Regions from separate parts of the Mesorhizobium sp. XAP4 genome, predicted to be linked through region 2. Evidence: predicted binding sites of a transcription regulator. Region 2 holds the regulator's gene; each other region holds the start of a gene.
The links. Region 2 encodes PhoB, which activates phosphate uptake and scavenging genes when phosphate is short. Its sites were predicted from a motif close to TGTCATNNANCTGTCAT; they were not measured.
Positions count from the first base shown of each region.

Region 1: phnC (phosphonate ABC transporter ATP-binding protein) is a predicted target of PhoB. The motif match lies at 1,730-1,746, and genes of this name have one in related genera.
Region 3: P3C39_RS17545 (RNA degradosome polyphosphate kinase) is a predicted target of PhoB. The motif match lies at 1,888-1,904, and genes of this name have one in related genera.

Region 1 is NZ_JARIXW010000006.1:359,743-363,927, reverse strand. It holds gene phnD (phosphonate ABC transporter substrate-binding protein) at 1-700, opposite strand, end outside; gene phnC (phosphonate ABC transporter ATP-binding protein) at 793-1,650, opposite strand; gene P3C39_RS25650 (DapH/DapD/GlmU-related protein) at 2,035-2,649, opposite strand; gene phnL (phosphonate C-P lyase system protein PhnL) at 2,646-3,353, opposite strand; gene phnK (phosphonate C-P lyase system protein PhnK) at 3,562-4,185, opposite strand, start outside.
Region 2 is NZ_JARIXW010000005.1:289,468-293,652, reverse strand. It holds gene xylF (D-xylose ABC transporter substrate-binding protein) at 1-684, opposite strand, end outside; gene P3C39_RS22810 (ROK family protein) at 954-2,201, shown strand; gene phoB (phosphate regulon transcriptional regulator PhoB) at 2,218-2,907, opposite strand; gene phoU (phosphate signaling complex protein PhoU) at 2,924-3,631, opposite strand; gene pstB (phosphate ABC transporter ATP-binding protein PstB) at 3,658-4,185, opposite strand, start outside.
Region 3 is NZ_JARIXW010000003.1:836,001-840,185, forward strand. It holds gene P3C39_RS17530 (TIGR02117 family protein) at 1-243, shown strand, start outside; gene P3C39_RS17535 (FAD-dependent monooxygenase) at 318-1,559, opposite strand; gene P3C39_RS17540 (zinc-finger domain-containing protein) at 1,579-1,824, opposite strand; gene P3C39_RS17545 (RNA degradosome polyphosphate kinase) at 2,036-4,185, shown strand, end outside.

The sequences.
Region 1 (4,185 bases), on a different contig from region 2:
CCGAGCGCCAGACTTCGACGAAGTCGTTGGGGTCGACGGCGCCCTTGGCGACTTCCTTGTGGAAGGTGCCGGAGGTGTAGCCGTCCTTGAAGTCGCCGATGCCGGAAGAATCGTCCACCGCCACGTCGACCTTGCCGTCACGCACGGCCAGGACGTTGTTCTCGTGACCGCCGTTGAACTGGGTCGAGGCGAAGAAGGTTTCGTTCGAAGCGCCGGTATCCTTCGGGATCTGGGTCAGCGGGATCAGGTAGCCGGAGGTAGAATCCGGATCGGCGTAGCCGAGCTTCTTGCCCTTGGCCGACTTGATGTCGGTGATGCCGGAGGATTTCAGCGCCAGGCCGATCGAATAATAGCCTGTGGCGCCGTCGGTCTGCTGGGTGGTGAGGATCGGGGTGACCGCCTTCGGGTCCTTGAGAGCGACGCTGGCGTAGCCGGAAGCGCCGAGTTCGGCGAAGTCGAGCGTGCCGCCGAGCAGGCCCTGGATGACGCCGTCATAGTCGGCGGCGGGGAACAGCGAGACCTTTTCGAAGCCGAATTCGGCCTTCAGATGGTCGGCGAGGCACTGGTAGTTGCGCAGCCGGTCGGTTTCGTTTTCGCCGCCGAGAATGCCGACGCGAAATTCCTTCATGTCGGCGGCATGGGCCATGCTGGTCGCCATGGCGAGCACCGAAACGGCGCCAAAGACCATCTTCCTGAACATTGGATATTTCTCCTGTAGGTTCCGGCCCCGCGCCGGCAGCGTTATCGATTTTGACAGGTGCCCTTGACGTGGGCTGGCGATCCCAACCGCTCTCAATATCCCGGGAATGCGGGCTCGAGCGGTCCGGTGGATGCGGCGATCTTTCGGCTGAAGGCAACGCTGGTCGAGGTGATGGCCTCGGAGATTTCCTGGCCATTGCTGTCGGCGCCGTAGACGAGGCGCACCGCCTCGCGGTTGAGCTCTTCCGGCGGGCCGTCGAAGACGACCTTGCCGGCAGCCATGCCGATGATGCGGTTGCAGTAGGTGCGGGCGGTGTCCAGCGTGTGCAGATTGGTGACGACGGTGATGCCTTCGCGCAGATTGATGTCCTGCAGCGAATCCATCACCACCTTGGCGTTGAGCGGGTCCAGCGAGGCGATCGGCTCGTCGGCGAGGATCACTCTGGGCTGCTGCATCATGGCACGAGCGATGGCGACACGCTGCTGCTGGCCGCCCGACAAGGTGCCGGCGGGCTGCAGCGCGGTGCGGGCGATGTCGAGCCGCTCGAGTGCCGCGATCGCCTCGGCGCATTCGGCGCGCGAGAACATGCCGAACAGGTTGGTGATGGTCGAGCGGTGGTTCAGCTTGCCGAGCAGCACATTGGTCAGCACGTCGAGGCGCGGCACCAGGTTGAACTGCTGGAAGATCATGGCGCAGTCGCGCTGCCAGCGCCGCAGCGGCGAGCCGCTCAGCTTCGAGACCTCGGCGCCGTCAAAAAAAATCGACCCCTGGCTGGGATCGATGAGACGGTTGATCATGCGAAGGAGGGTTGATTTGCCGGCGCCCGAACGGCCGATAATGCCAACCATCTGACCCTGCGGGATCGCGATGTTGATGTCGCTGACGGCAGTGTTCTTGCCAAATCGTCGGGTGACACCGCGGATTTCGAGCGTGGCGGAATTTGCTGGCATGGGGGCAGGTTCCAGTCCGGGACCATTGATCGTCAGGCTCTCGCCTAACGCAGCCACATGAACCTGCCGTGTCGCGATGATGTCAGTTTTGTTACGCTCCACAGGCCTTAGCTTGTCAGCCTGGCTTACCTGTAAGTTGCGCAAGGACCCACAGCATATAGAGTGGAGCTATCGCCGCCGTGAACAAAACACAGCCTAATATCATCAACGTTATTGAAGAGCCAACGTGGGATTGCCTCCAACGCTTAGCTGCAAGCTTAATCACCAAAATTCCCAACGCGACCAACCCCAGTCCAATGAAAAGAGGTATTACGACAATAAGGTCACATATGCTCCATGGCTCTGGGTTGGGTGATTATTAGTTCGATGAAAGCACCATTCGCGTCAACCATGCTTCTCCAGAAATGCCTCTGCGGACAGCTCACGGAAGTCCTCAAGGCAAGCGCGCAGCCTTGCATGGTCCCAGTCCCACCAGGCCAGCGCCTGGTAGCGTTCGGCCGTGCGGCGATCGAAGCGCTCGCGGATCGGCTTTGCCGGCACGCCGGCGACGATCGTATAGGGCGCGACATCTTTCGAGACGACAGCGCCGGCGCCGACCGCGGCGCCATCGCCGATGGTGACGCCGGGCAGGATGGTCGAGCCGTGACCGAGCCAGGTGTCGTGGCCGATGGCGACCCGCTTGGCGCGGCGCTGGGCGAAGAATTCGCTCTCGTGCTCGGCATCGTCCCAGTAGTCCGAGGCGCGATAGGTGAAGTGATGCAGCGTCGGCCGCCAGGTCGGGTGGTTGGTGGCGTTGATGCGCACGCTGGCCGCGATGTTGGCGAACTTGCCGATCGTCGCGCACCAGACGGCGCAGTCCTGCATCATGTAGGAATAGTCGCCGAGTTCGCTTTCCGAGACCCGGCTGCGGTCGGCGATCTCGGTCCAACGGCCGAGCGTCGAGTTCTGCACCTCCGCCGTCGGATGGATCAACGGCGTCTCGGATAATTTCCTGGTCATGCGGCGATTTTTCCGGGCGCGAAAGCGGTGACGTCGATGATGCGGTCGGCAACCGCCTCGCGCACATCGTGGTCATGGAAGATGCCGAGCAGGGCGACACCTGCAGCCTTCTTGGCGGCGATGAGTTCGATCACGACATCGCGGTTCCTGGCATCGAGCGAGGCTGTCGGCTCGTCGAGCAACAGGATCGGATGCTCGGTGATGAAGCCGCGCGCGATGTTGACGCGCTGCTGCTCGCCGCCGGAGAAGGTCGCAGGCGGCAAGGCCCAGAGTTTCTCCGGCAGGTTGAGCTGCGCCAGCAAGGCGCGCGCCTTGCCGCGGGCAATCTCGCGATCCTCGCCGCGCTCAACCAGCGGTTCGGCGACGACGTCGAGCGCCGAGACGCGCGGCACGGTGCGCAGGAACTGGCTGACATAGCCGATCGTTTGCCGGCGTATGGCCAGCACGGTGCGCGGGCTGGCGGTGGCGAGGTCGATCAGCCCATCATCATGCGTGACGATGATCTGGCCTTCGTCGACGGCGTAGTTGCCGTAGAGCATCTTCAGGATCGAGCTCTTGCCGGCACCGGAAGGACCGCCGAGCACGGTGCATTCGCCAGCCCTCATCGAGAACGAGACACCGGCGACAACAGGCAGTTTGATGCCGTCGCGCAGGTGCATGGTGAAACTCTTGGCGACGTCGGAGACAACGAGGGGGGTTGCCATCAGAAGGGCCTCCAATTGTCGTTCGTTTGCGGGCCAACGCCTCCCTCTGCCTTGCCAGGCATCTCCCCCTCAAGGGGGGAGATCGGCAGCTTTCTCGTTGCGCTTGTTCTGCAACGTTGGAGAGTGGCGAAACCGAGGACGATAGCCAATCTCCCCCCTTGAGGGGGAGATGGCCGGCAGGCCAGAGGGGGGTGCCTTGGCGCCATCGTCAAACCTGCAGAATCGAGGAAACAAGCAATTGCGTGTAAGGCGCGCGCGGGTCGTCGAGCACGCGGTCGGTGAGACCGCTTTCGACGACGCGGCCGTCCTTCATCACCATCATGCGCTGCGACAAAAGCCGCGCCACGGCAAGGTCATGGGTGACGACGATGGCCGCCAGACCAAGATCGGTGACCAGACCGCGCAGCAGGTCGAGCAGGCGCGCCTGGACCGAGACGTCGAGGCCGCCGGTTGGCTCGTCCATGAACACCAGACGCGGGCCGGTGACGAGGTTGCGGGCAATCTGCAGGCGCTGGCGCATGCCGCCGGAAAAGGCGCGGGGCTCGTCGTCGATGCGGTCCTCGTCGATCTCGACGCGCGATAGCCAGTCGACGGCGGTGGCGCGGATCCTGCCGTAGTGGCGGTCGCCGACCGCCATCAGCCGCTCGCCGACATTGGCGCCGGCCGACACCGTCATGCGCAGGCCGTCGGCCGGGTTCTGGTGGACAAACCCCCAGTCGGTGCGCATCAGGAAGCGGCGCTCGGCCTCACTCATGCGGTAGAGCTCGCGGAACTGGGCGTCACGCATGCGGTAGCTGGCGCTGCCGGAGGAGGGCAGCAGCCGCGTCGACAG
Region 2 (4,185 bases):
CGCGACGACGCCACCGGCAGTGCCGTCATTGGCCGCGACCACCGCGTCGACCTTGTTGTCGTTGGCGGTCAGGAACTGTTCCATGTTCTTCTGGGCGTTGGCGGGCAGCCAGCCATCCGTGTAGGCTTCGCCGACATTCTTGATCTTGCCGCTGTCGATGGCTTCCTTGAGCACTTCCATCGAGCCCGAGAACAGGAAGTCGGCATTGGGATCGGCACCGGAGCCCTTGATGAAGACGTAGTTGCCTTCCGGCTTGACCTTGAACACTTCGCGGGCCTGCATGCGGCCGACTTCCTTGTTGTCGAAGGTCAGATAGAAAACATCCTTGTTCTCGATCAACCGGTCATAGCCGACGACCGGAATGCCTTCGTCCAGGGCTTTCTGCACGGCCGGGCCGATGGCCGAAGCATCCTGCGCCAGGATGATCAGGGAATTGGCGCCCTGCGAGATCAGGCTTTCGACGTCCGTAAGCTGCTTGCCGGGATTGGACTGCGCATCGGCGGAGATGTACTTGTCGCCGGCGGCCTCGATCGCCGTCTTCATGGCGGCCTCGTCGGTCTTCCAGCGTTCCTCCTGGAAGTTGGACCACGAAACGCCGACGACTTTGTCCTTCGCCTGCGCGACAGACGCGAGCGTCAGCGACATGGCGGCACCCGCCAGGATGGCGGCTGTGAATCTTTTCATATTATCCTCCCTGCGCCGCGTATGGCGCGACCAAACTGGCCCGAAGGCCGGCACAAAGGCCCTATTTTTTCGAGCCTCGAAAAAATACTGGGCCAACGCCCGAACGCTGTCAACATCGATTCTGATGGATTTTGATGTCGTTTCGAATTTTTTTCGGGCCTCGGAATAAATAAATGACACGGCGCGCGGCTTCTGCCAGTATTTGACCGCGTCACCGACAGCGTTCCAGGGCAGGAAGAACCGCGGCGACCGGGAGGATATGAAAGAGCATGTCGGTCGGAATCCGCCACGACGATTTGCGCCGCCGCAACCGCGCGATGGTGATCGCCGCGGTGCGCCGCGCCGGACAGCCGTCGCGCACCGAGATCGCCGCAACCACAAGCCTCAGCCATTCGACGATCTCGGCGATCTCATCCGACCTGATCGTCGAAGGCATCCTGACCGAAAGCAAGCCGAGCGAGGCCGGCTCGCTCAAACGCGGCCGTCCGCAGGTCGGCCTCAGCCTCAATCCGGAAGCGGCCGCGGTAATGACCGTGGTGCTGTCGCTGAACTTCCTCTCGGTCGCCGTCATCGACTATGCCGGCCAGGTAATATCCGAGGAACAGCGCCGGCTCGACACGCTGACGATGTCGCGCGACTCGCTGATCGGTGAGTGCACGGCAATCGTGCGGCGCCGCCTGGAAGATCCCGACCTGGACGTGCGCAGCATCGCTCGTATCGCGCTGGCCGTCCAGGGCATCACGGACACCCGTGCCCGCGCCATGCTGTGGTCGCCGATCACGCCGCACACCGACATCGCCTTCGCCGACATATTCGAAGAGGAGTTCGGCGTCCCCGCCATTATGGAGAACGACTGCAACATGATGGCGGTGGCGCTGCGCTGGCGCGATCCCGATCGTTACCGCGACGATTTCATCGCTATCCTTTTGTCGCACGGCATCGGCATGGGGCTGGTGCTGAAGGGCGAATTGTTCACCGGCACCCATTCCTCGGGCGGCGAATTCGGCCACATGATTCATCGGCCGAACGGGGCGCTGTGTCGCTGCGGACGGCGCGGCTGCGTCGAAGCCTATGCCGGCAATTATGCCATCTGGCGCAACGCGCGGCAGATGGGCGAGGATGCAGAACCCGTCGCCGATGTCAGCGACGTCGACATGCGCGCCCTGGCTGCCGCCGCCCGCGAGAGGGACGGGCCCGAACGGGAAGCCTATCGCAAGGCCGGCGAAGCGCTCGGCTACGGCCTCGGCAGCCTGTTTGCGCTGATCGATCCGGCGCCGGTCGCCATGGTCGGCGTCAGCGCCGCCGCCTTCGACCTGATCGAGCCGGCATTGCGGCAAGCGATTGCCCAGACCGCCGGCGGCCAGCATTCCAAGTCGATTTCCTTCGACACCGAGCCGAACGAACTGCCGCTGATCCGCGAAGGCTGCGCCATGCGGGCGCTGATCTTCGTCGATCAGGAGATTTTTGCGCCGGGCGTGCAGGCGAGATCCGGTCTCGGCGGCAAGAACGTGGCGTGAGTTCAAACGAGGGAGTTCAGTCCTCGCGAATGGCGTAACCCGCCCCACGGATGGTGCGGATGACATCGGGCATACGGCCGTTGTTGACCGCCTTGCGCAGCCGGCCGACATGCACATCGACCGTGCGTTCGTCGATGTAGATCGTCTCGCCCCAGACATTGTCGAGCAGTTGGCTGCGCGAGAACACGCGGCCTGGATGGCGCATCATGAATTCAAGCAGGCGGAATTCCGTCGGCCCGAGCCGGATCTCGCTCTTCTTGCGATAGACACGGTGCGATTCGCGATCGAGCACGATATCGCCGACCTTCAGCACGCTGGACAGCACTTCCGGCTTGGCCCGGCGCAGCAGCGCCTTGACCCTGGCCATGAACTCCGGCGTCGAGAAAGGCTTGACCAGATAGTCGTCGGCACCGGTCGAGAGGCCGCGCACGCGGTCGCTTTCCTCGCCTCGCGCGGTCAGCATGATGATCGGCAGCCGCTCGGTCTCGGGACGCATCCTTAGCCGGCGGCAGAGTTCGATACCGGAAACCGCAGGCACCATCCAGTCGAGCACCAGAAGGTCTGGAACGTTCTCCTGCAGCCGGATTTCGGCCTCGTCGCCGCGCGTCACCACCTCGACCTGGTAACCTTCGGATTCGAGATTGTAGCGGAGCAGCACGCCTAGCGGCTCCTCATCCTCCACCACCATGATGCGTGGCGCGATCATCGGCTGGTCACCCCTGTCATGCCGCTGGCGCGGACATTGCCGTCTCGTCCTGCTTCGGACGGTTGGCTGGCAACTGCGTGCCGGTCAAAACATAATAGGCATTTTCGGCGATGTTGGTCACGTGGTCGCCGATCCGCTCGAGGTTCTTGGCGCAAAACAACAGGTGCGTGCACGCCGTGATGTTGCGCGGATCTTCCATCATGTAGGTCAGAAGTTCGCGGAACACCGATGTGTATTTGACGTCGATGCGTTCATCATTGTTTCTGAGCGTGGCAAGCGCTGCCGCGTCAGCGGCGGCATACTCGTCGACGACCCCCTGCACCTGGATCAGCACCAGCTGCGCCATCGCGTCGATCGAATGCGAAAGGTCGTGCGGCGTGACGCTCAGCCCGACAGTGCCGACGCGCTTGGCGATGTTCTTGGCAAGGTCACCGATGCGCTCGAGGTCGCCGGCCATGCGGATCGAACCGACTACCGCACGCAGATCGTTGGCCATTGGCTGGCGCTTGGCGATCAGCGTGATAGCACGATCGTCCAGCTCGCGCTGGCGTGCATCCATGATGGCGTCGTCGGAAACCACCCGCTGCGCCAGCGCATTGTCCGAATTGAGCAAAGCCCTGGTCGAGCCACCGACCATCGAGCGGGCGAGATCGCCCATGTCGCGGATCAGCTGGCTGATCTGCTCCAGATCCTCATCGAAAGATGCGACGGTATGTTCACCCATGATCTTCGTCCCTCATATGCCAGAGATCAGCCGAACCGGCCGGTGATGTAGTCCTGGGTGCGTTTGTCGTCGGGGGTGGTGAACATCTTGTCGGTGGCGCCCTCCTCGACCAGATAGCCAAGATGGAACATCGCGGTGCGCTGCGACACGCGCGCTGCCTGCTGCATCGAATGGGTGACGATGACGATCGTATAGTTCTGACGCAGTTCGTCGATAAGTTCCTCGACGCGAGCGGTGGCGATCGGGTCGAGCGCCGAACACGGTTCGTCCATCAGGATCACCTCGGGTGACACGGCGATGGCGCGTGCAATGCACAGGCGCTGCTGCTGGCCACCGGAAAGACCCGTGCCAGGTTCCTGCAAACGGTCCTTGACCTCGTTCCAGATCGCCGCCTTCTTCAGGCTGGACTCGACGATCTGATCCATGTCGGCCTTGCGCTTGGCCAATCCGTGGATGCGCGGCCCATAGGCGACGTTCTCGTAGATCGACTTGGGGAACGGATTGGGTTTCTGGAACACCATGCCGACGCGCGCCCTGAGTTCGACGACATCGAT
Region 3 (4,185 bases), on a different contig from region 2:
CGGTTCGCGGCGTTGCTCGATTTCATCGATGCGAGTTTCCAGCGCGGACCGGAAGGCCCGATCCTCGTTCCGGACGCGGCCTATTCCAGGTTCGACGGCTTCTACGAAGCCAACGGCCATTTCAACGCACTGGTCGGCTGCAACACCTGGACGGCGGCCGCCCTGCGCACCGCAGGCTTGCGCACCGGCTGGTGGAACCCGCTGCCTGTATCGCTCGGGCTATCGATGCGGCTGTATAATTAGCGTGGGCATTCCGCGAATTGGCGAGTGTCGCGTTCCTTCACACCCCCCTCTGTCCCGCCAACCTTTCGCAGGTTTCAGCTTTCGTCAGCCTCCGGTGCCCGCCAGCCATAGAGCCAGTCCAAATCCGCCGCGAGTTTTTCCGACGTGCGCATTTTCAGGAACACGTTGCGCGCAATCGCCACCGGCCCTGCGGCATGCCAGGCCAGCCGGTTGACAGCGCCGCGTCGGGCGACCTGCGCGACACGCGGCCGCCGCGACTGCTCCCAAACCGCAAGCGCGGCCAGCGGGTCCGTAGGGGAGGCGTAGACGGCGTCGGCAAGCGTCGCCGCATCCTCGATCGCCATGGCCGCACCTTGCGCCGCGAATGGGGTCATCGCATGCGCGGCGTCGCCGATCAGCGCCATGCCGTTCGGTGTTGTCCAGGGCTGTTGCGGGTCGACAGTGTGGATCGGCCACGCGGTCCACGGGCCGGCCTGCTCGACCAGACGGGCAAGTTCTGCCGCGGTGCCGGCAAGAGCTCGGGTCAGGATCCCGGCGTCGGCGTTGCCGGACCAGCCTTCGGCAATGCGGTCGCCCCTGGTGAAGGCCGCGAGATTGAAGGCCGCACCCTTGCTGACGGGATAGGCCACCATATGGAAGCCGGGATGCAGGAAGGTGGTGACGCAGTCCCTGGCGCCGATGGCGGCAAAGCTCTGCCCCGCGGCGCTATCAGCTGCGATGGTCGCGCGCCAGGCCAGTTCGCCGGAGAAATGGTTTCTTGGCGAAGCCGACCCCTTGGCTGAGTCGACAAGTGCGCGCACCGACGACCAGACGCCATCGGCCCCGACCAGCAGGAAGCCCTCCGCCGCGATGGTCTTGCCGTCGATCTCGGCCGTCGCCGTGATGCCATGCGGGCCGGAGGCAACGTCGCCGATGCGGGCGCCGGTGGTGAGATGGATATGCGGCACCTCGGCAACGCGCGCGGTCAGTGCGCTCTGCAGATCGGCCCTGTGCGCGACGAGATAGGGTGCTTGCCAGCGGGTTTCGGCGGCTTGCCCCAGCGGCACGCGCGCCAGTTCGCGCAAGGTCGCGGCCTTCTTCAACACCACGGCTTGCGGCCGCACCGCTGCCGGCAGCAGCCGGTCGAGCACGCCGAGCTGGCGAAGGATGCGCGTCGCGTTTGGAGAGAGCTGGATGCCGGCGCCGGCAGCTTCCAGGCGCTGCGCCTGTTCGAACACCCGAACAGGGTAGCCGCGCGAGGCGAATGCAAGGGCTGCGGTCAATCCGGCGACACCGGCCCCGGCGACGACAATTTGCCGGGAACGCGTGTCGTTCATCGGGCTGGTCGCGAAAGTCTCAGGCGGCCTGTTCGATGTAGATGCATCCGGCCGGCAGCGTTTCCGTCGCCTTCAGCTTCGGCGAATAGCGGTAGAGCGTCGAGCAATAGGGACAGACTTTTTCATTGTCGTCGCCCATGTCCAGAAACACATGCGGGTGGTCGAAAGGCGGATTGGCGCCCGTGCACATGAATTCCTTCACGCCGATGTCGATTGCCGGATAGCCCGCATCGTTCTGAAAATGGGGAATGGAACCGCCTGCCATCGTCGTCTCCTTAACGCAGTCTCGTCTGCATCTGGATCATATCAGGCCTCTTTGCAAGTTCGATGAAATCAAACTGTCGCAAAAGCCTGTCAGAGGATAAGTTAAGCCGGTTAACCCATGGCCCGAAAACCGATTTCGGTTTCCGGGAGGGACCATGGGTCGCTAGAGTGACTGGCTAGCCGGCTTGAGCGGGTGTGGAAGAGCGGGAATCATGAACGAACTGAAGCCGGTGCAGAACGAATTCGTGGATGTCGAGGTGGCTCGCCCGGAAGGCGGCAACCCTGACCGGTTTGTCAACCGCGAGTTTTCCTGGCTGCAGTTCAACCGGCGCGTTCTCGAGGAATCGCTGAACCTCAATCACCCGCTGCTGGAGCGCGTCCGCTTCCTGTCGATCTCGGCCGCCAATCTCGACGAGTTCTTCATGGTCCGTGTTGCCGGTCTTGCCGGCCAGGTGCGCGAGGGCATCACGCTGAAGAGCCCGGACGGCCGCACCCCCGAACAGCAGCTCGAACAACTGCTGCGTGAGGTCGAGCGGCTGCAGGAAGACCAGCAGAAGAGCCTTTCGGCGCTCACCGTGCTGCTCAACAAGGAAGGCATCGAGAGCATCACCCGCGATGCGCTGACCAAGGACGAGAAAATCTGGCTGGAAGATCATTTCCAGGAACAGGTTTTCCCGGTGCTCACCCCGCTGTCGATCGACCCGGCGCATCCGTTCCCGTTCATCCCCAATCTCGGCTTCTCGATGGCGCTGCAATTGCGCCACCGCAAGAATGGCGAGGAGATGAGCGCGCTGCTGCGCCTGCCGGTGGCGCTGAAGCGCTTCATCCGTCTGCCGGACCGCAAGCATCATGTCCGCTTCATTCCGCTGGAAGAGGCGGTCGGCCTCTATATCGGCAAGCTCTTCCCCGGCTACGAGGTCAAGGGCTCCGGCACGTTCCGCATCATCCGTGACAGCGATATCGAGGTCGAGGAGGAGTCCGAGGACCTCGTGCGCCTGTTCGAAACGGCGCTGAAGCGGCGTCGGCGCGGATCGGTGATCCGCATCGAATTCGACAGGCTGATGCCTGGCGAATTGCGCGATTTCGTCGCCGGCGAGCTTGGCGTGTCGTCGAGCCGCATCAGCGTCTTGACCGGTCCATTGGCGCTCAGCCAGATTTCCGAGATCGTCGCCGTTCCCCGCGACGACCTGAAATTCACGCCCTACAATCCGCGTTTTCCCGAGCGCATCCGCGAACATGGCGGCGATTGTTTCGCCGCCATCCGCGAGAAGGACATCGTCGTCCATCACCCCTACGAATCCTTCGATGTGGTGGTGCAGTTCCTGCGCCAGGCAATGGCCGATCCGGAGGTGGTGGCGATTAAGCAGACGCTTTACCGCACCTCCAACGACAGCCCGATCGTGCGCGCGCTGGTCGACGCGGCCGAGGCCGGCAAGTCGGTCACCGCGCTGGTCGAGCTCAAGGCGCGTTTCGACGAGGAAGCCAACATCCGCTGGGCGCGCGACCTGGAGCGGGCCGGCGTGCAGGTGGTGTTCGGCTTTCTCGAACTGAAGACACATGCGAAAATGTCGCTGGTGGTGCGGCGCGAGGACGGCAAGCTGCGCAATTACGTGCACCTCGGCACCGGCAACTACCATCCGGTCACCGCACGCATCTACACCGACCTGTCCTTCTTCACCACAGATCCGACGATTGCCCGCGATGTCGCCCAGCTGTTCAATTTCATCACCGGCTATGCCGAGCCGACGGACGAAATGCGGTTGGCGATCTCTCCGTTCACGCTGAGAAGCCGCATCCTGAAGCACATTGCCGACGAGATTGCCTACGCGGTGCAAGGCAAACCGGCGCGCATCTGGATGAAGATGAACGCCCTCGTCGATCCGATCATCATCGACGCGCTCTACGATGCCAGCCGCGCCGGCGTCGAGATCGACCTTGTCGTGCGCGGCATCTGCTGCCTGCGGCCGCAGGTTCCGGGCCTGTCGGAAAACATCCGCGTAAAATCGATCGTCGGCCGTTTTCTCGAGCACAGCCGCATCTATTGTTTCGGCAACGGTTACGGCCTGCCGTCGGACGAGGCGATCGTCTACATCTCCTCGGCCGACCTGATGCCGCGCAATCTCGACCGCCGCGTCGAAACCATGGTGCCGATCACCAATCCAACTGTGCATGAACAGATCCTTGGCCAGATCATGCTGGGCAACATTATGGACAATCAGCAAAGTTTCGACGTATTGGCTGATGGAACCTCCCGGCGCGTCGTGCTGGAGGAGGGCGAGGAACCGTTCAACGCGCAGGAATATTTCATGACCAATCCGAGCCTGTCGGGACGGGGTGACGCGCTGAAGTCGCATGCGCCCAA